Sulfolobus islandicus Y.N.15.51: one gene and its partners. Each later gene encodes a partner of the first gene's protein in a complex. Links are inferred from orthologs where the notes say so. Each region holds a gene or a part of one and is shown in the gene's direction. Other genes may lie near its edges.

Region 1 (7,366 bases):
TGGGGAACGGCATATTACAGAAAGCCTTCTGTTGTTAGTAAAATTGAGTACAAGAAACCAATGCTAGTTGACGAGTTTACTTTTGCAAAATCTGTCTCTTATACTGATAACTTGAAAATAACAATAACTGGTCCTTACACTATAGCTGAATGGTCCTATAATGAATACTATAAGAATAAAAAGGACTTAGTTTTTGATCTAGCGAAAGCGATAAATCAAGAAATCAAGAACTTGGTAGAAGCTGGAGCTAAAATAATACAAATTGATGAGCCAGCCTTACACACTAGAAGGGAGGATGTAAGTTGGGGAGTGGAAGCAGTAAATGAAGCTGTAAAAGGTGTAAACGCTAAGTTGGTTATGCACATATGTTATGGTGAATATAGCTTTGTTGCACCATACTTGAACGAGCTTAAGGTTGATCAGATAAATTTCGCATTTAAAATTTACAACTATAAGCCTTTAGAGCTTTTGAAGAGATATGGTTTCGATAAGGAACTTGGAGCTGGAGTAATAGATGTGCATAATAGAAGGATCGAGACATCTGAGGAAGTCGCTAATGATATAAGAAAAATTTTAGAATATTTCACACCAGAGAAGGTGTGGATAAATCCAGACTGTGGATTGAAATTGCTTTCTAGAAAAATAGCCTATCAAAAACTGGTATCAATGGTAGAGGGAACAAAGGTTGTAAGAGAAGAACTTAAAAGGAAAGGATATAGTGTAGATTAAAAGTAGTAATTTGGTGAGTATAGATGAACAAGAGAAGGGCTAAAGGGAAATCACATTCAATAAGACCTGCTAGAGCTGGAGCGCCCAAATGGGTGAGGCTAACCAGAGAAGAAGTTGAAATGCTGGTAGAAGAATTAGTGAAAAGAGGTTATACTCCATCTATGATAGGGATAATATTAAGGGATCAATATGGAATTCCTTTAGTTAGGCAAATAGTTGGGAAAAAAGTTACTCAAATATTAGAAGAAAGAGGTTTAGCTCCTCAAATACCTGAGGATCTGTTCAATCTAATAAGGAAAGCAGTAAATATAAGAAGACATATCAATGAGTATCCACGTGATAAGACAGCCAAGAAAGGATTAGAAGAGGTTGAGTCAAAGATCAGACGTTTAGCTACATATTATAAGAGCGTTGGAAAGCTTCCACAAGAATGGGCTTATGATCCTGCAAAGGCAGAACTACTAGTAGCTGGCGCAAGTTAATAGTTTTTGTTGTAAGTTTCGTTAACCCTTTTAACTAACACTTCTCCAATTTTCTCATCAAATCCCAAAGGATCGGCTATTATTATTTCAATTTCCTTTCCCATGTATTGTATTTTCTTTTCGTCACCATCTATACCTAGTAGCCTTGGGATATCTCTTTTGAAATGAGTTCCAGTTGCAAATAATAATGGAACTACTACTATCTTATTAGCTCCCTTAGCTAGAAGATTACTTAGTGCCTCGCTTAACGTAGGTTTATTAAACTCTAAGAAGCCGAATTCTACTAAATTAAAATATCTAGATAAATATTCTGCGTACTTAATTCCAACATCTTTCCATTCTGGTATCTTGCTACCATGTAAAACTAATAAAACTCCTAACAACGTTTCTCATGTAACTTATGGTGATGCGATTTTATATATTTGTTTTAAGTATACCACACAAAAGGTGGCATTGTTAAATGCCGGACTTCAAAATTGTCATTTCAGATCCACAATCTGTAGAGCCTAAAAGAATAAAGGTTAAAGTAAAGGCAAATGACCAAATAAAATCTATAGCTGGAGAAAAGGAAGGAAAAGCGGTACCCCAGGCTAAAGTTAATGAGAAAACTAAACAATTATTAAATATTGATACGCTCATTACATTAGAAATAACCAAACAAGAAGGGGATAAAAAGGTAAAGGTAAAAAGCCATTTTAAGGTTGAAGTAGATAACAATGTACCAGATAACGAAGTATGGATAAGTAAAACAATGGCAGAGAAGTTTGGAGCAGAAGATTTTGAAGCCATTGCATATAGGACTAAGACGTTACAAATAAGTATTGATCAAGACAAGGCTACAAATCTAGTTGGTCTAAAAATAGGTGATACATTTGAAGCTAATCAACTGATTGGATTACCAGTTAAGTTAAAGATAACTGGAGGATCAGATAATTCTGGATTCCCAATGCGATTTGATGTTACTGGAGCGGCTAAGCGTAAAATATTGCTAAGTGGGCCTCCTGGATTCTACCCGAATGAAGATGGAGAAAGAAGAAGAAAAACTATAAGAGGAAATACCATTAGCCAAGAAATAGTTCAAATTAATACCATAATAGTAAGGTGAAGCAGTTTTTGGCATGGCCTAAAGCTCAACCAGAAGTTAATATAGGTGTAGTTGGACATGTAGATCACGGTAAGACAACACTAGTTCAAGCTATAACGGGAATTTGGACTTCAAAACATTCTGAAGAACTAAAAAGAGGTATGACGATAAAATTAGGTTACGCGGAGACTAATATAGGCATTTGTGAGAGTTGTAAAAAACCAGATGCATATGTAACCGAACCCTCATGTAAATCTTGTGGATCGGATGAGGAGCCCAGGTTCTTGAGAAGAGTTTCCTTTATTGATGCCCCTGGCCATGAGGTTCTAATGGCTACAATGCTATCTGGAGCAGCGTTAATGGATGGTGCAATTCTTGTTGTTGCTGCAAATGAACCTTTTCCCCAGCCCCAAACTAGAGAACATTTCGTAGCACTAGGTATAATACGAGTGAAAAATCTAATTATAGTTCAAAATAAGGTCGACGTAGTCTCCAAAGAGGAAGCATTGTCGCAGTATAAGCAAATAAAGCAGTTTACAAAGGGAACTTGGGCCGAAAATGCACCTATAATTCCAGTAAGCGCGCTTCATAAGATTAATATAGATACTCTAATAGAAGGCATAGAGGAGTATATAAAGACTCCTTATAGGGATTTCTCACAACAACCTGTTATGCTTGTAATAAGGAGTTTTGACGTTAATAAGCCCGGTACCCAATTTAATGAGCTGAAGGGTGGCGTGATAGGTGGTAGCATTGTACAAGGCTTATTTAAGGTTGATCAAGAAATAAAAGTATTACCTGGTTTAAGAGTAGAAAAACAAGGTAAAGTGTCTTATGAACCTATTTTCACAAAGATTTCATCCATAAGATTTGGAGATGAGGAATTTAAGGAGGCTAAACCAGGAGGTTTAGTAGCAATAGGTACATATTTGGATCCCTCATTGACTAAGGCTGATAATTTGCTTGGAAGTATTGTAACCTTGGCTGATGCTAAGGTTCCAGTTTTATGGAATATCAGAATAAAATATAATCTCTTGGAACGTGTAGTTGGAGCTAAGGAGATGTTAAAGGTAGATGCCATAAGAGCTAAGGAAACATTGATGTTATCTGTAGGTTCCTCTACGACTTTAGGGATAGTTACTTCTGTAAAGAAGGATGAGATTGAAGTGGAGTTAAGAAGACCCGTGGCAGTATGGTCTAACAATATTAGAACTGTTATAAGTAGACAAATAGCTGGTAGGTGGAGAATGATAGGATGGGGGTTAATAGAGATCTAAAAGTACTGATTGATACTAATATTTTATTATATGTATACGATGGTTTAGATCCATTTAATAAGGTATTGGAATTTCTAGATTATAAACCGGCCTTTTTTATTCATTCCGCAGTATTAAAAGAGTTAGATATTTTATTTGAAAAGAATAAAGAAAGATTTATTATTACATCCAGAATCAGAATAGCCAGGAAATATTTGGAAGTATATAAAAACTCATGGAATTTAATAAATGATTATGACGATTTACCTACAGATGAGGCGTTGATAAGGACTGCTCTTAGATATAACATGTTTATATTTACTAATGATAAGCAATTAAAAAATAATGCAATTAAAAAGGGGATAGGAGTTTTATTTCTTCAAAATAGGAGTAAAATTATAAAATCCTTATATCCTATCTAACGTATGTATAAACTTATTAAAGCACGTAGCATTGTGAGGATCCCACCCAATGAGTTTGGTAAACCATTAAATGAGATCGCTTTAAATGAACTAAGACAACAATATCAAGAAAAGATCCTTAAGGATTTAGGTCTAGTTTTAGCTATATTAAATGTGAAAACCAGTGAGGAAGGGATATTAGTATTTGGTGATGGTGCTACTTATCATGAGGTCGAGTTTGATATGATAACCTATGTACCAGTTGTACAAGAAGTAGTTGAGGGTGAGGTTTTACAAGTTGATAACTATGGTGTGTTCGTTAACTTAGGACCGATGGATGGCCTCGTTCACATTTCCCAAATAACAGATGATACACTAAAATATGACAATGTAAGAGGTATAATATTCGGTGAGAAATCTAAGAAAGTAATACAAAAGGGTGACAAAGTAAGAGCAAGAGTGATAAGCGTAGCGTCTACGGTAACAGGTAGATTGCCTAGAATCGCTTTAACTATGAGACAACCCTACTTGGGCAAGTTAGAGTGGATAACACAAGCTAAGAAGTGAGTGTGAATGGCTAAGAAATCAGTTTTTAAAGCATGTAAAAACTGTAAGGCATTAGTAGAGACTGACAAGGAAACATGTCCAGTATGTGGCAGCAGTAGTTTTACAGAAGAGTGGGATGGTATGATTATTATCATTGATTCAGAGTCTGAAGTAGCTAAAATAACTGAGGCCCCAAAACCATGGAAATACGCGATAATAATAAAGTAAACCTATGTTTTGCTTTTGATAATTTAAGGAAAGAACTTTCTAGACCATATGGTATTCTTTTTACAAATAACAAACTCTTTTTAGATTTTGTATCTAAATCGATACAACAAGGTTTCAAGGTTATAACTGTAGGGGATTACGTAAGCAGAGTATTAGAAGAAAATGGTATAATCCCCTTCTTAGAAGTTATAGATGGAAAAACCAAGAGATCTATACCACAAAGGACTATTGTAAAGAATAAGGAATATAGGGTAACCAATGAGGCGGGGAAAATTCGATTTGAAATATTTGAAATTATGGAGAACATCCTAAAAGATAGGGATGGTGGAGTAGTTTTTGTAAATGGAGAAGAGGACTTACTTGTTATTCCGGTCACATTGAGTGCAGATAATGGTGATATAGTTATTTATGGGCAACCTAATGCGGGAGCGGTTGTAATTATAGTAAACGAGATGATAAGGTGGAGAGTAAGAGACATATTAGAAAAAGCCGTAGTTAAAGAATGTTAACTCTCTTTCATATTGGAGAGCAAATTCTACTTTAATCAGCCCTGCGCAGGATCTTCATTTTTAAATCCGTCCTTCCGAGCGTCATCACGCACCATATTTTTCTGCTCTATTAGAGTAGTTTAGCAATATATTTGTTACGTCCAATCCTCTTATTCTTAGACTTCCCTTTCTAGCCTCCTTCTCGTTAAAATCTCTGGCATTATCATTAATAATTGGATAAGGCACGTAGAGAAGTATTGGAACTGGATCTCCTGAATGTTCTTTAACCTCCACTGGGGTCGCATGATCTCCAGTAAACATCAATATTAGATTATCTCTTCCAACATTGTCCACAATAGTTCCTACCACTTTATCTATCCTCTCAATCGCCTTTACTTTTTCTTCTACTAGCCCATCATGTGATGCAGCGTCAGTAGCCTTAATATGTAGAAAAACGAAATCATTCTCCTTTAATAGTTCTATTGCCGCTTTAGCTTTAGCATTATAATCAGTATCTATACCTCCAGTGGCGCCTACTGGTGTTACAACGTTCATACCAAGTTCTCTACATATCCCTTTTATAAGTGCTGTAGCTGAAACAGCAGCAGCTTTAAGCTTAGTATAGCTTGAAAATGATGGCAACTTAATATAATGCGCAGCTCCTCTTAACAATACTATATTAGCCGGCTTCTCTCCTTGTTCTATTCTTCTCTTATTTACTTCTGAGGAGTTTAAGACATCGAAAACTTTCCGCGTAAGTATGTTGATTATCTCAGCGGTTCTCAGAGCTTCAGTAGAATCTTCCAATGGTTTACTTTCTAGAACTTTTAAGCCTTCGTAATGAGGATCAGTGTCACTAACCTTATCACTTATTCCTTTCCCGGATAATACTACCGCTACTCTATGTTCTGTTCCTTTATAAAATCTAATTTTTACGTCGTTTATCTCTTTAATTTTTTCATTTAATTCCTTTACTAACTCCTCTCCCTCTTCAAGCTTCCTTCCTGCTCTTCTATCAACTACTACTAGATCATTGTTCACTGTAGCGAAATTTCCTCTAAACGCAACATCTCCATGTTTGAGTGTGGCTCCAGCCCCCAATGCCTCGAAAGCCCCTCTTCCTCTATAATAAACGTGTGGATCTAGCCCAAATATTGATAGATGTGAAGTATCACTCCCCGGGATTACGCCAGGGGATATTGGATCCATCAAACCAATCATTGAGTTTTTAAGTAAATCACTTATGGCTGGTTTATTGGCAGCTTCTAATGGGGTTAATCCATTTAATTTAGATACTGGTCTGTCTCCTAAACCATCTGCAATTATTAAAAGAATTTTGTATTGCTTCAACCAATCACCGATCTCTTTATTTCCTTTACCATGTTTTCATATCTCATAATATCAGCTTTAGTCAGACTAGGCGTTACAACCTTCATGGTATCTAGGAAATCTTGCATAGTGATTTTTATTTCCAGATTGCTCATACAATTCTTTATGGTCTTATCACTACACTCTTGGTCTTTACACTCCTTTTTGGCTTTATTTAAACACTCATAATACTTTTGTCTTAATACTTTCATTGTGGTTTCCCTAGCTAAAGCCTCTATATCAGCTCCAGTATATCCCTCAAGTTTTTTGGCCAACTCCTCTAGGTTCACACTGGAATCTATGGGTAGTGTTTTAGTATAAATTTTGAGTATCTCTATTCTAGCCTTTTCGTCAGGTGGGGGGACATATATTAATCTATCAAATCGACCTGGTCTTAACAGAGCTGGATCTAGAATATCTGGTCTATTAGTTGCAGCTATAACTACAACTCTATTTAGCGATTGGATTCCATCCATTTCTGATAGTAACTGATTTACTATTCTTTCTGTTACACCGGAATCGTGTGTAAAGCCTCTCATGGGCGCAATCGAATCTATTTCATCAAAGAATATTACACAAGGAGCCGTTTGCCTTGCCCTCCTAAATATTTCCCTAACTGCTTTTTCACTTTCACCTACCCATTTGGATAATATTTCTGGTCCTCTCACTGCTATGAAGTTTGCTCCGCTTTCAGTTGCAACAGCCTTTGCAAGCATCGTCTTTCCAGTTCCTGGTGGACCAAATAATAATATACCCTTAGGTGGTCTAATACCAAGCTTTTCGA
Region 2 (7,247 bases), 1.5 Mb from region 1 along the record:
TATATCCTAGCTTCTTTCCCAGACGATATTGCACCCAAATACTCCTCAATGTTCAATCTTCTAGCTATTTGAATTAAATTTAGATAAGTCCTATAATCTATTGTGGAATCTACTACTTTAAAAAGATCTTCGTCTTTACGTCTTTTTTCGTCTTTAGTCTTCTTTGGTAATTCCGTCAAAATCTATCCTCTTAACTGGTCAATTACTTCCCTACTTATGATATTCTCGTTTACAAGTCTCTTTATTTCATCATTTCCATACTTATACAATATGTCGCAACGATTGGGTTGAAAATCCCAAATACCAACAAGCACCACATCTCCTTCTCTCATCCACATCTTTTTCCTTATTTTACCAGGTATTCTAGCTAATCTCTCCTTTCCATCCATACACAATACTACTAAATGATCTCCACCTAACATTTTCTTAACTACGCATATAGTCTGTCCCTCTTCAGGCTTTGGTACATCTCTACTGGGCGCTTCCTGCGCTCTATCTTTCTTAGGCAACTTATTTATTCACCTACAATAGTCTATTGTTATATATGCATAAAAAATTACTTCATCTCTCTCAAGAGCTCGATAGCGACCGCAGTTGATCCTCCAATTCCATGGCAGATACTAGCTATTCCTCTTGCTCCACGCATTTTAGATAATACGTTTAAGAGCGTTACAATAATTCTGGCGCCACTTGCACCTATTGGATGACCTAACGCTATAGCCCCTCCAAAAACGTTAAGTCTATCATAAGGTATTCCCAAGTACCTATTTACTAGAACATTATTTACAGCGAATGCCTCGTTATTCTCAAAATAATCGAAATGATTTATATCAATATTTAATTTGTTTAATAATTTTTTAATAGCAAAGATCGGCGCCTCGGTAAACCTCCAACTCTCTATACCCACCCAACTATATCCTAGAATTCGGGCTATAGGTTCTATTTTGAGTTCCTTAATTGCTTTTTCACTCATTAATACCAACGCCGTCGCACCATCAGATATTTGTGACGAATTCCCAGCGGTGTGTGGGCCACCATCGGTAAACGCTGGAGGTAAAGTTGAAAGCTTATCTAAGCTGGTGTCAGCTCTTATACCCTCATCGACATTAACTACTTTTCCATCAGTTTTAATCTCAACGATTTCTGACTTAAAGTATCCATTAACTGTGGCCTTATGAGCCCTAAGATGACTTTGATAAGCAACTTCATCCAACTCTTTTCTTGAAATATTATGAGCTTTTGCAACCATATCAGCCTCTTGTCCCATTACTTTCTGCAAGAATGGATCGGTTAATCCATCGTATAACATAGTATCAATAAGCTCAATACTTCTATTCATTAACATTTTCACACCCCACCTAATATCAGATTTTATTGTAAACATTGCTTGACTCATACTTTCCGTCCCTCCTGCAACTATTATATCAGCATCTCCAGATTTGATCATCTGTGAAGCTGTAATTATGCTCATCATCCCCGAAGAGCAAACCATATCTACGGAAAATCCATCTATTTCGTATGGAATTCCAGCTCTAATCGCGCACTGTCTGGCTATATCTTGGCCATGTCCAGCTCTTAAGACGTTTCCCATAATTGCAATGTCTACCTTACTTGGTTCTACATAAGCTCTCCTTAGCGCCTCCCTAATTACTATTGAACCTAGATCCACCGGGGATAGATTTTTTAAAGTACCGCCAAACTTTCCAATGGGCGTTCTAACAGCTGATGCGATATATACACTTTCCGGCATACTGAATATACATTCATTCATTGGGTTTAAATTTTTTAAGCAAAAACTCCACGCAAGTCATAAAATGATGCTTCAGTTATTTTAACATTATACCACTTTCCTAGTTCTACATTTTCAGACCTGATCACGACTGGAATATAATTCATCAATCTTCCTACTACAGATCCTTTACGACCTAATTCTGTTGTAATAACTCTGCTAGTACTTCCCACGTATTCTAAATGGATAGATAACGCGATATCCTCATATAGTTTATTAGCTATTTGAATTCTCTTTTTCTTTACACTATCTGGAACTTGGGGCATTGATGCACTTCTAGTATTTGGCCTGATGGAGTACATTGCTAAATGTATTCTTTCAAATCTTAATTCCTTCATAAGCAATAGGGTATTATTAAATGCATCTTCATCTTCTCCAGGATGACCTATAATTATATCAGTAGTTATATTGGCAAATGGTATTTTACTTCTTATTTCACTTACCAACTCTTTATATTCGTCTATTGTATATTTCCTATTCATTAGCTTTAATACTCTATCATCTCCACTTTGGACTGGTAAATGGATAAACTTATACACCTTAGGGTTTCTCATGACTTCGATTAAATTATCTATTATTCTCATAGCCTGTTCTGGCGTCATCATGCCAATTCTTATCATAAAGTCTCCATCAATTTCCGTTACTTTATTTACTACATCAACTAAACTTATAGATCCTCCTAGATCTAACCCATAAGCTGCAGTATCTTGACCAGTTAATTCTATTTCTTTAGCACCAGCTTTTACAGCATCTCTCGCAGCATTAACTATTTCCCTTAATGGATAGCTCCTCAATTTCCTCCTTGCTAGTTTAGTTATGCAGAAGCTGCAATTTCCTGCACATCCATCAGCTACTGGAATTATTGCAATTTTTCCATCGAAAGTTCTAGGAGTTATAAGTGCTCTATCGCCCTCAAGGACAATTTTACGCTCCTCTGATTTAATTACATCGATTATTCTTTCAACTGATTGTGGACCTATTAATGACGCATTTGGAGCTATGGAAAGTACTGTAGCTGGTTCTGCACTACTCATACATCCTGCTACCACTAATTTTTTTGATAACGTGTTTAATTCCTTAATTCTTTGTTTCATTCTCTCTTCAGTTTCTAACCTTACTGCGCAAGTATTGAGTATAATTATATCTGCGTTCTCAGGGTTTTCTACAAAATTATAACCCTCACTTTTAAGCAACGTCATCATTACGTAAGTATCTGCCCTATTTAATGCACACCCATATGTCTCAACGTAGATGGTTTTCATTTTCTTCAGTAGTATTTTAAACCCTATGTGCTTATAGATTTAATGTGAGTTCAGAAAAAGAATACGTGGAAATGCTTGATAGACTATACTCAAAATTACCTGAAAAGGGCCGTAAGGAAGGTACACAAGCACTACCTAATCTAATAATATTCAATATAGGAAATACTACCATGATTAGAAACTTTGCGGAATATTGCGATAGAATTAGAAGAGAAGATAAAATATGTATGAAATACTTGCTAAAGGAATTGGCTGCACCTGGTAATGTGGACGATAAAGGTGAACTTATAATTCAAGGAAAATTCTCCTCACAAGTAATAAATACCTTAATGGAAAGATTTTTGAAGGCATATGTTGAATGTAGTACTTGTAAAAGCCTAGACACTGTACTAAAGAAGGAGAAGAAGAGCTGGTATATAGTCTGTCTAGCGTGTGGAGCTCAAACACCAGTGAAGCCTCTATGAAAGTGTTTCTAAATATAATTAGAGCACAAGGCATGACACTGGTAAATATATGTCAAGAGGAACTATTAGGGAAAGTATTCAGAGAAGGGGAAATAATACTCAATGTTAGTGAGAAGTTTTACGGAGGAGAGTCCGTAGAATTAGATTATGCCCTTTCATTGATCGATGAGGCTACAGTTATGAGCATTGTAGGGAATTACGCGGTAGAAGAGGCAATAAGGAGAGGGTTAGTTCACAAGGATTCTGTCATCAATGTAGCTGGTGTAAAATTCGCTCAAGTTTATAATGTGTGAAACTTATGTCAGGGAAGTTCTGTGTGCTATGCGGAAAGCAAAATGTTGAGCTAATAGACTCACTCTGTGCTGACTGCTATGTAAAATCTAAAAAACTGATAGAAGTACCTAAAAGGATAACCGGAAAGTATTGCAAGATCTGTGGTGCACAATGGATTAAGGGAAAGTGGATAAGGACTTCAGCAATATCTCTATCTTCAGTCGTGGAGGATATTATAATAAGAGAACTGGGGAATAAGATAGACATTGATAAAAACGTAGAGGAGTTCGCATTTGATATAAAGAGCATATGGAAGGATCCAAGTGGTAATTCCTTTGCTACTATTGAATTTAGAGGGAACGTAAGAGGTAAGCCCTTTTCCCAAGAGGCGATAATTAGTTTAGAAATGGAAAGGACATTATGTGACTCGTGCTTTAGGAAAAAGACACGATATTATGAGGCCATAGTTCAACTGAGGAGTAAAGGTAAGATTGGGATTGACGATAAGAAGAGAGTGTTCTTCGAATCCTTTTTCTCTACAAGCATAGTGGATAATATTTCTGATGTTATTGAGGGTAGAGAGGGTGTGGATTATTATTTTATGAGTAAAAGTGTTGCAAGAAAGCTTGTATCGATGATATCTTCTATTGTTGACGTTGAAGTTAATGAGAGTTATCAGAATGAAAAGATGAAAAACGGTAAAAGGGAGGCAAAACTAGTTATTTCATTGAGGATATGAGAATAGGTATAGACGAAGCAGGTCGTGGAGCCTTAATAGGTCCAATGATAGTTGCAGGTGTAGCTATCAGTGATTCAAAGCTAAAATTCCTTAAAGGCATTGGAGTAAAGGATAGTAAGCAATTAACTAGGGAGAGAAGGGAGAAATTGTTCGATATTATTGCCATTACCGTAGATGCTTTCACAGTAGTTAAAGTTTTTCCTTACGAAATAGATAATTACAATTTGAACGATCTCACATATGATGCAGTGTCTAAGATAATTCTATCACTTTCGGTTTTCAATCCTGAAATAGTAACAGTTGATAAAGTGGGAGAAGAGAAGCCTGTTATAGAGCTCATCAGAAAGCTAGGTTATAAGTCAAATGTAGTTCACAAGGCGGATGTCTTATTTGTTGAAGCAAGTGCAGCAAGCATTATTGCTAAAGTAATAAGGGATAATTATATTGATGAGTTGAAAAAAGTTTACGGTGATTTCGGGAGTGGATACCCTGCTGATCCTAGAACAATAAAGTGGCTTAAGTCCTTTTATGAGAAGAACCCAAATCCACCTCCCATTGTCAGAAGATCATGGAAAATTTTACGTTCTACTGCTCCACTATATTATATAAGTAAAGAGGGTAGAAGACTATGGTAACGAATTTACCCGCTGAAGCCAAGGCTAAATGGCTAAAGGTGATGGACGCAAAGACACCAGAGGAGAAATTCCAAGCTTTGCAGGAATTTCTTAAAGAAGTTCCTAAACATAAGGGAACCGAAAATCTGGTATATTGGGCTAAGAGGCGAATGGCCGAATTAAGAGAAGAAATGGAGGTAAGAAAGAGCAAGAAAAGCGGAGGTTTTTCGTTATTTGTTGAGAAAGAGGGTGCGGGTCAAGCGATTTTGATAGGAGATTTGCTCCTAAGATCCTTAATAATGAAAAAACTTACCAACGTAAAACAAGAATTCAACGAGTTACCAGTGCCTGGCATGGTTAAATATGAGGATGTTCAAATACAGTTGGTTAACCCACCTAAGAGTCTTCCGCTCACTAAGACAATAGGTCTAATAAGGAATGCGGATGAGGTAATTATTGTTGTAAACAATAAGGAAGAACTATCCTTTATGAGGAATATTTTGGAGGAGAATAATATCTTATTGAGAAAACCTAAGGGGAAGGTTATAATAGAGAGAACAAGGTATGGAATCTCTGGAATTAGGATAGTAAATTTAGGTAAACTGGTGGACGTCGATGAAAAAGCCGTAAGGGATTATATAGAGAGTTTTGGGATTAAATCAGCAATAGTGAAGATCATAGGTGAGGTTGCCTTAGATGATATAGAGAAATCCATGTTCGAAGCAGTTAGCTATAAGCCTACAGTAGTAATCTCTAAGGAAAGGTTTGATACTGGCGAGTTACCAATATTGAGTATTGATCATATAGATAAGTTACCTAAGCTTCTGTTTGAGATGTTAGAGGTGATCAGAATTTACACTAAGGAGCCTGGGGAAGAATCAACTAAGGATCCTTTGATACTTAAAAAAGGTTCCACTGTTCTAGACGTAGCAAGGAAACTACATTCATCACTGGCTGAAAATTTTAGATATGCCAGGGTTTGGGGAAGGTCGGTAAAGTTCCAGGGACAGAAAGTAGGTTCCTCACATGTTCTAGAAGATAAAGACATAGTTGAGATCCATGCAAAGTAGAATTTTCTATATAAATTTAAGTATAGGTTTATGAGAAAGTAACAATAGAATGAGTATATTTAATAGGCGTAATAACAAACAATCTCTCAACAATCAAGGCCCATCTAAAATTGAATTATTATTTTACAATTCCAGTATTATCAATGGTTTAGTTAAAAGCGTGGATATGAAAATCAAAAAAGCTGGTATAAGTCAAGATCCTCGCTTATTTGCATCTAGGCTATTTCTTGCTCTGATACTTTCAATTGCCATTTCAGCGCTATTAATAGCGTTTTCTATTAGGTTCTTTGAGCTATATAGATTGACATTGCTTACAAAATATTTGGCAGGGTTTTTAACATTGATAATATTCGGTGTAATAATACCGCCTGTTGTTTATTTGATGCAAATTCTTCAATTATCTCAATCAACTGAGAATAGAAGAATAGGTCTTGATAGTGAAGCTCCAGCATTCGCTGCAGTATTTAACGTTTTCTTAAGATCTGGTCTAAGTGCAAGATACGTTTTCGACTACTTATCTAAATCCACAGCAATGCGCTACGCTAGTCAAATCGCCTCATATGTCAATAAGAGAGTTAAATATCTAGGAGAAGGTGTAGAAAGCGCAATAGTGGAATCATTAAACTATTCACCTTCGAAAGTATTTAATGAGTTTTTAATAACTTACGTTACTGCTGTAAGAACCGGAGCTCCAGTTCTAGATACAATGGAAGCTAAGACTAAAGATATTCTAAAGAATATAGAAACTTTAGCTTCTACTGCAGCAGAAAACTTGTCCGGAATTGCTGAGGGTTTTGTAATTTGGCTTTCCTCCGGTTTCATAACATTCTTTCTGGTTTTATTGTTACAAGCAATATTTCCATCTCTCTTTGGTTCAGTCCCATTTCCTATAATGGCTATTTTCGCAATAATTATGATACCATTGATAAATCTACTATTCATATGGGTTGTAGATCAAACCCAATTTAGATTTCCAGAGAGGTCATTAAAAGCGTACAAGGTATTTTATATTACCTTCCCCTTAGGGATAGTTATA
Region 3 (7,301 bases), 480 kb from region 1 along the record:
GAACACTAATTTCTTCGGCGATTTTTCTGGCTCTATCTAATGCTCCTCTATCTGGTGCCAATATGAATGGGTCTTCAACGATTTCCTTTATTTTTCTCGAAATTTGGTGATAAGGATGGACTATTTTAAGTTCTCCTTTAAAGTATGACAGTTCTTCTGGTTTATGTGGCTCTACTACCAATAAACCGTTAACTCCTATTTCACCGAGTATATGTAATATCGTCTTTATACTAACTGCTTCTCCATCTTTGAATCTTCTATCTTGTCTACTATACGCTAAGTATGGGACTACGGCAGTTAGCTTTTTAGCTCCTAGATCTCTGATGGTTTCTGCAATTAGGAATAATTCTATTAGATGTTTATCCTGGGGATAGTCTGTTGTTTGTACCAATAATACTTCTTCATTTCTAATTGAAGAGGGTACTCTTATGTAGGATTCCCCATCTGGGAATATCTTACTTTCCACTTTTACTAAAGGTATGGATAATATTTTTGATAAACTTTCATCTATTCCATTTGTGGCTGTTCCACCTATTATTATCATTATTATTATCTTTAAGGGGAAGTTTTTAAGATTAAAAGCTGAGTGAAAAGAGATATGTACTATGTTTTTATACTTGGAACTGCAGGATCGGGGAAGACGACTCTGACAAAAAATTTACAAGATTATTTACTTGATCAAGAGATGGATACTGCAATAATAAACTTGGATCCAGCAGTCGAACAGTTACCATATACTCCCGACTTCGATGTTAGGGATTACGTTGATGCGTATGAGGTAATGCAAAACTATCATTTAGGGCCTAATTCTAGTTTAATAGCATCTATTGATTTAATTTTAACTAGGGCAGCAGAGATTAAGTCAGAAATCGACCAAATTGAGGCTAATTACGTATTAGTTGATACTCCGGGACAAATAGAGTTATTCGCGTATAGGGAGACTGGTAAGTTAATTTCTCAGTTAATTAGGGGAAGTAATAAGGCATTAGGGCTATTTCTTCTAGATTCTTTTCTTGCTAAGGAAGCTAGAAGCTTTGTATCCTTACTCCTACTTTCAAGTTCCATAAAATTTAGGCTTGACTTACCCATTATAAACGTTCTTAATAAGGTAGATCTTCTTACAAAAAAGGAGTTAGAACAGATATTAGCATGGGGGGAAAATACTGAGAATTTGATTGATGAGTTAGGTAGGGTGGACGAATATTCCCTTGAGTTAGTTAATTTATTGATAGAAAGCTTGTCTTCTAACTTAATTCCCGTATCATCAGAAGAGGGTAAGGGTTTTGACGAACTATATGCCGAAATTCAAAGGGTAATAGCTGGTGGGGAGGATTATTTGACAGAAGAGCCCAATCCAAAGTTATAAGCTTTATTAGTCCTATAGAGTAATTAAATAACTGATGAAAGCTAAGGTAATTGATGCTGTTTCATTCTCTTATATTTTGAGGACTGTGGGAGATTTTCTGAGTGAAGCTAACTTTATTGTAACTAAAGAGGGTATGCGAGTCAGTGGGATTGACCCTTCAAGAGTAGTTTTTCTAGACGTATTTTTACCGTCAAGTTACTTTGAGGGATTTGAAGTTAATCAAGATAAGGAAATAATAGGTTTTAAGTTAGAAGACGTAAATGATGTGCTAAAACGCGTGTTAAAGGACGATACATTAATACTCTCTTCGAACGAATCCAGGTTAACACTTACTTTTGATGGAGAATTCATTAGATCTTTTGAACTTCCATTAATTCAAGTTGAAACTACACAGCCACCTTCAGTTAATTTAGAGTTTCCATTTAAGGCACAACTACTTACTGTAACTTTTGCGGACATAATTGATGAATTATCTGATTTAGGTGAAGTTTTGAATATATATTCCAGGGAGAATAAACTTTATTTTGAAGTTTTTGGGGACCTCGCCACCTCAAGAGTAGAGTTGTCAACGGATAGTGGGACGTTATTAGAAGCTTCGGGTGCAGATGTCAATAGTAGTTATGGAATGGAATACGTTGTGAAGACCACTAAAATGAGAAGAGCTTCCGATTCAATGGAATTATATTTCGGTTCTCAAATACCTTTGAAACTTAGATTTAAATTACCGCAAGAAGGATATGGGGACTTTTACATTGCACCAAGGGCAGAGTAATTTAATTAAGAGTTTTTTTAGGAACTATTATTTAAACGCGGAATTGGGATTGCCAAATGACATGGAATTAAGGGAGTTTGCCCTCCAACCTTTTGGCTCAGACACGTACATAAGGCATCTCTCCTTCTCTTCCAGTGAGGAATTAAGGGACTACCTAGTTAACAGAAATTTGCCACTTCATCTATTTTACTCCTCTGCAAGATATCAATTACCAAGTGCTAGAGACATGGAAGAGAAGGCTTGGATGGGGTCAGATTTGTTGTTTGATATAGATGCCGATCACATATGTAAACTAAGATCGATTAGGTTTTGCCCCGTTTGTGGTAATGCCATTACTTCTGAGAAATGTGAGAGAGATAACGTGGAGACTTTAGAGTATGTTGAGATGACAAGTGAGTGTATAAAAAGGGGTTTAGAAGAGGCTAGAAATTTGGTTGAGATTCTTGAGGATGATTTCGGATTAAAACCTAAGGTTTACTTTTCTGGAAATAGAGGTTTTCACGTGCAAGTTGACTGCTATGGCGATTGTGCACTTTTAGATTCTGATGAAAGAAAGGAAATTGCTGAATACGTTATGGGTGTAGGCGTTCCAAGCTATCCTGGTGGGAGTGAAAGCGCTCCAGGATGGGTGGGGAGAAAAAATCGCGGTATAAATGGGGTTACTATCGATGGGCAAGTTACCATTGACGTTAAGAGGCTAATTAGGATCCCAAATTCATTACATGGAAAATCCGGATTGATTGTAAAAGAGGTAACTAATTTAGATGATTTTGAGTTTAACGAGGCTTTGTCTCCCTTTACGGGCTATACAATATTTTTGCCCTATATTAGTATAGAAACTGAAGTTTTAAGCAGGAATATTAAGTTAAATAGGGGAGTACCAATTAAGATTGAATCTAGTATTGGGATTTACCTACATTTGAAGAATTTGGGGGAGGTAAAAGCTTATGTTAGATGAATTGGTCAGAAAGGAGTTATCAGAGGAAGAAATTACTGAAATTAAGCTAGAGGAGATAATCAAATACATGACTCTTATTAAAAAGTCTAAAACTTTCGCTAGTGCCGAAATCAGAAAGGGGGAATTGAAACTTCTTTCAGAACTGGCTGAATCGTTATTTGAGCTTAGATTGTCGAAGATCCTAGAGGGAAAGGTTAGCAAGGGATTTGATGAATTTATTTTTAATATTTTTAAGTCATTAAAGCAATTTTATGTTGAGTTGTTAATTGGCAGATATATAATTTATAATGACAAGATCTATTGCATAGTGCAGAAACCACTAATTTATAATAACCATAAGGTTGATGAAGGAGATGTTTTAGTTTTACCTATGAGAGAAGCCGTACCATTAATAATAGCAAGTTATTTAACTCCCTATAAAATAGATATTGAAGAACAGTTATGAAAGTCCCTAAGGTCATTAGTACATATTGTCCAAAGTGTAAGACTCATACAGATCATTCTGTGTCACTATATAAGAGCGGTAAGAGAAGGAATCTAGCAGAAGGACAGAGAAGATATGAGAGAAAGAATATTGGATATGGAAGTAAAAGAAAACCAGAACAGAAGAGATTTGCAAAAGTTACAAAGAAACAAACATTAGTATTGAAGTGTTCTAAGTGTGGTTATACTATAGTAAAAGAGGGAATTAGAGTAAAGAAGTTAGAATTAGTAGAGGTGGCTAAGTAATGAAGAAATTAAGAATCCTAATACCAGAACCAAAAAGCAGATTCCTTCGAATAAAGTGTCCAAATTGTGGTAACGAGCAAACAATATTTAGTCACTCTACATTTCCAGTTAGATGTTTAAGTTGTGGGACTGAGTTGGTCTACTCTGTTGGTGGTAAAGCAAAAATAGTTGGAGAAGTAGTTAGAATAATGGGTTAAAGATGATTTACAGTAGAAGCAGACTCCCCTCAGAAGGGGAAATTTTAATCGCAACTGTAAAACAAGTTTTTGATTATGGTAGTTACGTTACCTTAGATGAATATGGTGGTTTACAAGCCTTTTTACCTTGGAGTGAAGTAAGTAGTAAGTGGGTTAAGAACATAAGAGATGTTTTAAAGGAAAATAGGAAAGTTGTAGTAAAGGTAATTAGGGTTGATAGGAGAAAAGGTACTGTAGATGTATCATTAAAGAAGGTTACTGATGACGAGAGAAGAAAGAAGAATCTGCAATGGAAGAAAATTCAAAGATTAGATAAAATTTTGGAACTGGTATCTCAACAACTAAAATTAAGTGAGAAAGATGCGTGGGAGCAAGTAGCGTGGAAATTAGAGGCTAAGTATGGTGACCCTATTTCAGCAATTGAGAGGGCCGTTAAAGAGGGAGAAAAAATACTAATTGATGCAGGAGTTCCGGAAATCTGGATTAAACCATTACTGGAAGAAGCAGCAAAGCATACAGAAGAAAAGAAAGTGAAAATGTCTGGACTTATAACAGTCAAGACTAGTGAGCCCTTAGGAGTTCAAAAAATTAAAGAGGTAATGTCTAAAGCCTTAGAAAATATAGAACAAGACTACGAGAGTATATTAAATGTTAAGATATATACTATTGGTGCCCCTAGGTATAGAGTTGATGTAGTAGGAACTAATCCAAAAGACGCCTCAGAGGCACTAAACCAGATTATATCTAATTTAATTAAGATAGGAAAAGAGGAAAACGTAGATATAAGCGTGGTCAAGAAATGAAGTGGAAAATGAAGAAATGTCCCAAAGATAACACCTATACTTTTAAAGATATTTGTCCTGTATGCGGCTCTAAGACTATGATTCCTCATCCATCTAGATTTTCTCCAGAAGATAAATACGTAAAATATAGGATTGAATTAAAAAAAGGAGTAAAGCTTAACTGTTAATTACTACTGTAGGTTTTAGTATAACACCGGGCTGTGTAAACTGGTATACCATGACCATTATGTAAGTAGTGTATGGAACTCCTCCAGCACCTCCATTTCCTACCGGGAATAGTGCTATATATGCAGGTTGGAAATACATTAGTTGAACACGTGGTAATGGAGATCCCGTTATAATATATCCAGAACTGCTAGGAATTATTTGTGTTGTGAATGGAGCTATTGGTTGTCCGTATCCTATTTGATACAGACTCTCAATGAACATTTGGACTATAAGTGAGTTATATGCTTTAGGGGTCCATGCAAATGGTTCAGCTTGTGAAACTTGTGAAGCTAATGCTTGGGCAATAGTTGGATTAGTAGTTGCATAGGTATTAATTATTTGTGTTATTGTATTATTTAATTCGGTTAGGTTTATGTATTCTTCTAGAGGATATCCAGCTATTGTTGTCATTGCTCCCATAGCCTTTCCAATATCTCCTAAACTTGTTGTATATCCAAAGAACGCATTAGGTAAACTAGGTGGGTATCCTACGTACCATTGGGCTTGATTACCAGAATATACTAGCGTAACAGCATCATATGCCACTATATAAACTGGTATAGTATAGTTTGGACTACCATAAGGATACAGGTGGAAATATTTTTCTAGGACATTCGCTGCGAAAGTTTCATTGTTCAAGAACATTTCTGCCATTAGTTTAATTTGTGTACCATTAAGCGTATTATTTTCATCTATAACGCTCCTATTTGTCAGGACCTCCAGCCAATACCCATAATCCCACCAGGATAATACAAACGCGTGTTGTGGTGAATGGGTTCTTATCCAATTTGCTGCAGATACCCAAGAGTAGTTAGTTGTTAAGAAGCTTGTAGCAGCATTGGTTATTGCCGGAGGTTCATTGCTCGCTAGTGTTGCCAATCCAGCATCTGCTACTAAGGATATTCCTACAATAGCTAAGAAAAAGCCTACTAAAATTTTGCTGCTGTTTCCATTTTTCACTCCCTTTAGTAGGTTATCTGCAATGTAATAAACTCCTAAACCTCCTAAGGCAGCTACCATATAGGCTGTATAGTTAAATAGGTAGGGCTGTTGTGATGTGCCAAATATGCTAGCAACTCCCAATACCAATAACCATAAACCTACTAGGTTTCCTTTTCTTATCAAGTAATACATCCCTATGACTGACAAAAATAGTGCTATTCCGAAATCTTGTATCATTGCAGTTATCGGCTGGGGAATATACTCTGCTACTGTCTTATCTATCGGTATTGTAACTTGATAAAACGGGTTTATTATAGCGTAATACCTTGATGGTATTGGCGCTGATGTAGGTCTTAGTATTGATAACCCAGATAATCCTATGGTGAATATGAAAATTAGTACTGCAATTACTATTAGATTTCTTGAATCTACGATTTCTTTAGGTAGCGTTTTAGTTAGATATAAGTCTAAATAAAGAACTGCTGAAATTAAGAGTAATGATAGGCCGTGTGCTAACCCAGACATGAAACCTATATTATTTGGGGCTAATGAAGTTAGAAATGAAGTTACAACTACCATTATTGTGTACAAGTTTGCAGTAGTCTCATCATTTCTATTCAGTAAAATTAGTAAGAACGCTGCTACGAGCAAACTTAAGTCAATATATGTATAACCTCCCCAAGAGATCTCGGCTAAAAATAACACAAAACCTGCGGGTACACCATACCAGATGTTCTTCTTCTTTAAGCCTTGATTAAAGAGGAAAATTGCAAATAGGATAAACACTGCACCCCAGGATGTCTTAGGAAGACCACCTAACAAGTTCTTATATGTTAACGCAGGAGAAACTGCGATTATTGCAGCTGCCATATAACCAGCTAATCTGCTATTAGTTATGGACTCTATCGAAAGATATGATGCTACAACTCCTAGTCCAGCTAACAAAATATCAGAAAATATTGCCACCGTATATACTGCGTTTGCTCCGTAAGTTCCATAGAAGGGCAAAGAGGCTAATGCTACTAAGAAGGGCAAACCTATAGTATTCCCCAATTCAATGAAGTATCCCCATGGTAACCAACCTAATACGTCTGGAGGTACTGCGTACCAATTTCCATGAACTTGAGCTATCAATAATGCATTATAGAAAAGATACCAAGGATCGAATTCGTTAACTGCTAAAGGCCAATTAGCACTTAGGCTTCTAATTAATATCGAAACTAATGAAAGACCTACTATTAGGGGTAAATCTATGAATGATGTCTTCCGTAAATCTCTTCTTAGTCCCTTAACTGACTGCATGGCTGTAGTGTATTAAGTATTATAC

Evidence for each region.
Region 2: the proteins of YN1551_RS05455 (region 1) and YN1551_RS13320 are in contact, whole or in part, in a crystal structure (PDB 2QMU), measured with the Saccharolobus solfataricus proteins. The link is inferred for Sulfolobus islandicus Y.N.15.51 from one-to-one orthologs. Residues at the interface, in WP_009988771.1 of Saccharolobus solfataricus: Trp33, Pro65, Glu66, Gln148, Val151, Asp152, Val154, Ser155, Lys156, Ala159, Leu160, Tyr163, Arg164, Lys167, Ile180, Ile181, Pro182, Val183, Ser184, Leu186, His187, Ile189, Asn190, Asp192, Ser193; in WP_231918336.1 of Saccharolobus solfataricus: Met1, Leu2, Arg4, Leu5, Tyr6, Lys8, Leu9, Pro10, Ile106, Lys108, Lys109, Glu110, Lys111.
Region 3: the proteins of YN1551_RS05455 (region 1) and YN1551_RS08260 are in contact, whole or in part, in a crystal structure (PDB 3CW2), measured with the Saccharolobus solfataricus proteins. The link is inferred for Sulfolobus islandicus Y.N.15.51 from one-to-one orthologs. Residues at the interface, in WP_009988771.1 of Saccharolobus solfataricus: Asp222, Lys225, Pro226, Gly227, Thr228, Gln229, Phe230, Asn231, Leu233, Lys234, Gly235, Leu259, Phe273, Thr274, Lys275, Tyr300, Leu301, Asp302, Pro303, Ser304, Leu305, Lys307; in WP_009989173.1 of Saccharolobus solfataricus: Val185, Arg186, Thr187, Asn188, Glu189, Pro190, Leu191, Gly192, Val193, Glu194, Ile196, Lys197, Ile200, Ser201, Leu204, Ile217, Lys218, Ile219, Tyr220, Thr221, Ile222, Gly223, Ala224, Pro225, Tyr227.

Annotation. Positions count from the first base shown.
Region 1 is NC_012623.1:998,078-1,005,443, forward strand. What follows is about bases 1,604-4,448. They hold YN1551_RS05455 (translation initiation factor IF-2 subunit gamma), read left to right. Parts: upstream 1,604-2,324; coding sequence 2,325-3,572; downstream 3,573-4,448. Other genes in these bases: YN1551_RS05450 (30S ribosomal protein S6e), read left to right, coding at 1,672-2,316; YN1551_RS05460 (PIN domain-containing protein), read left to right, coding at 3,551-3,973; YN1551_RS05465 (DNA-directed RNA polymerase), read left to right, coding at 3,977-4,448. Outside these bases: YN1551_RS05435 (methionine synthase), read left to right, coding at 1-729; YN1551_RS05440 (30S ribosomal protein S15), read left to right, coding at 753-1,211; YN1551_RS05445 (CbiX/SirB N-terminal domain-containing protein), read right to left, coding at 1,208-1,594; more of YN1551_RS05465, read left to right, coding at 4,449-4,519; transcription elongation factor subunit Spt4, read left to right, coding at 4,526-4,726; YN1551_RS05475 (GTP-dependent dephospho-CoA kinase family protein), read left to right, coding at 4,699-5,235; YN1551_RS05480 (2,3-bisphosphoglycerate-independent phosphoglycerate mutase), read right to left, coding at 5,320-6,564; YN1551_RS05485 (CDC48 family AAA ATPase), read right to left, coding at 6,561-7,366. UniProt on the Methanocaldococcus jannaschii protein: eIF-2 functions in the early steps of protein synthesis by forming a ternary complex with GTP and initiator tRNA.
Region 2 is NC_012623.1:2,456,216-2,463,462, forward strand. The notes cover bases 2,093-4,818. They hold YN1551_RS13320 (translation initiation factor IF-2 subunit beta), read left to right. Parts: upstream 2,093-3,122; coding sequence 3,123-3,515; downstream 3,516-4,818. Other genes in these bases: YN1551_RS13315 (tRNA (N(6)-L-threonylcarbamoyladenosine(37)-C(2))-methylthiotransferase), read right to left, coding at 2,093-3,051; YN1551_RS13325 (DUF424 domain-containing protein), read left to right, coding at 3,512-3,808; YN1551_RS13330 (60S ribosomal export protein NMD3), read left to right, coding at 3,814-4,527; rnhB (ribonuclease HII), read left to right, coding at 4,524-4,818. Also shown: YN1551_RS13300 (serine protein kinase RIO), read right to left, coding at 1-179; YN1551_RS13305 (translation initiation factor aIF-1A), read right to left, coding at 183-509; YN1551_RS13310 (thiolase family protein), read right to left, coding at 557-1,771; more of YN1551_RS13315, read right to left, coding at 1,786-2,092; more of rnhB, read left to right, coding at 4,819-5,162; YN1551_RS13340 (TGS domain-containing protein), read left to right, coding at 5,156-6,211; YN1551_RS13345 (type II secretion system F family protein), read left to right, coding at 6,261-7,247. UniProt on the Methanocaldococcus jannaschii protein: eIF-2 functions in the early steps of protein synthesis by forming a ternary complex with GTP and initiator tRNA.
Region 3 is NC_012623.1:1,481,260-1,488,560, forward strand. What follows is about bases 3,145-5,924. They hold YN1551_RS08260 (translation initiation factor IF-2 subunit alpha), read left to right. Parts: upstream 3,145-4,024; coding sequence 4,025-4,825; downstream 4,826-5,924. Other genes in these bases: YN1551_RS08245 (hypothetical protein), read left to right, coding at 3,145-3,541; YN1551_RS08250 (50S ribosomal protein L44e), read left to right, coding at 3,538-3,825; YN1551_RS08255 (30S ribosomal protein S27e), read left to right, coding at 3,825-4,022; YN1551_RS08265 (RNA-protein complex protein Nop10), read left to right, coding at 4,822-4,992; YN1551_RS08270 (STT3 domain-containing protein), read right to left, coding at 4,982-5,924. Outside these bases: prs (ribose-phosphate diphosphokinase), read right to left, coding at 1-544; YN1551_RS08230 (ATP/GTP-binding protein), read left to right, coding at 599-1,366; YN1551_RS08235 (DNA polymerase sliding clamp), read left to right, coding at 1,401-2,138; DNA primase small subunit PriS, read left to right, coding at 2,104-3,096; more of YN1551_RS08245, read left to right, coding at 3,086-3,144; more of YN1551_RS08270, read right to left, coding at 5,925-7,276. UniProt on the Methanocaldococcus jannaschii protein: eIF-2 functions in the early steps of protein synthesis by forming a ternary complex with GTP and initiator tRNA.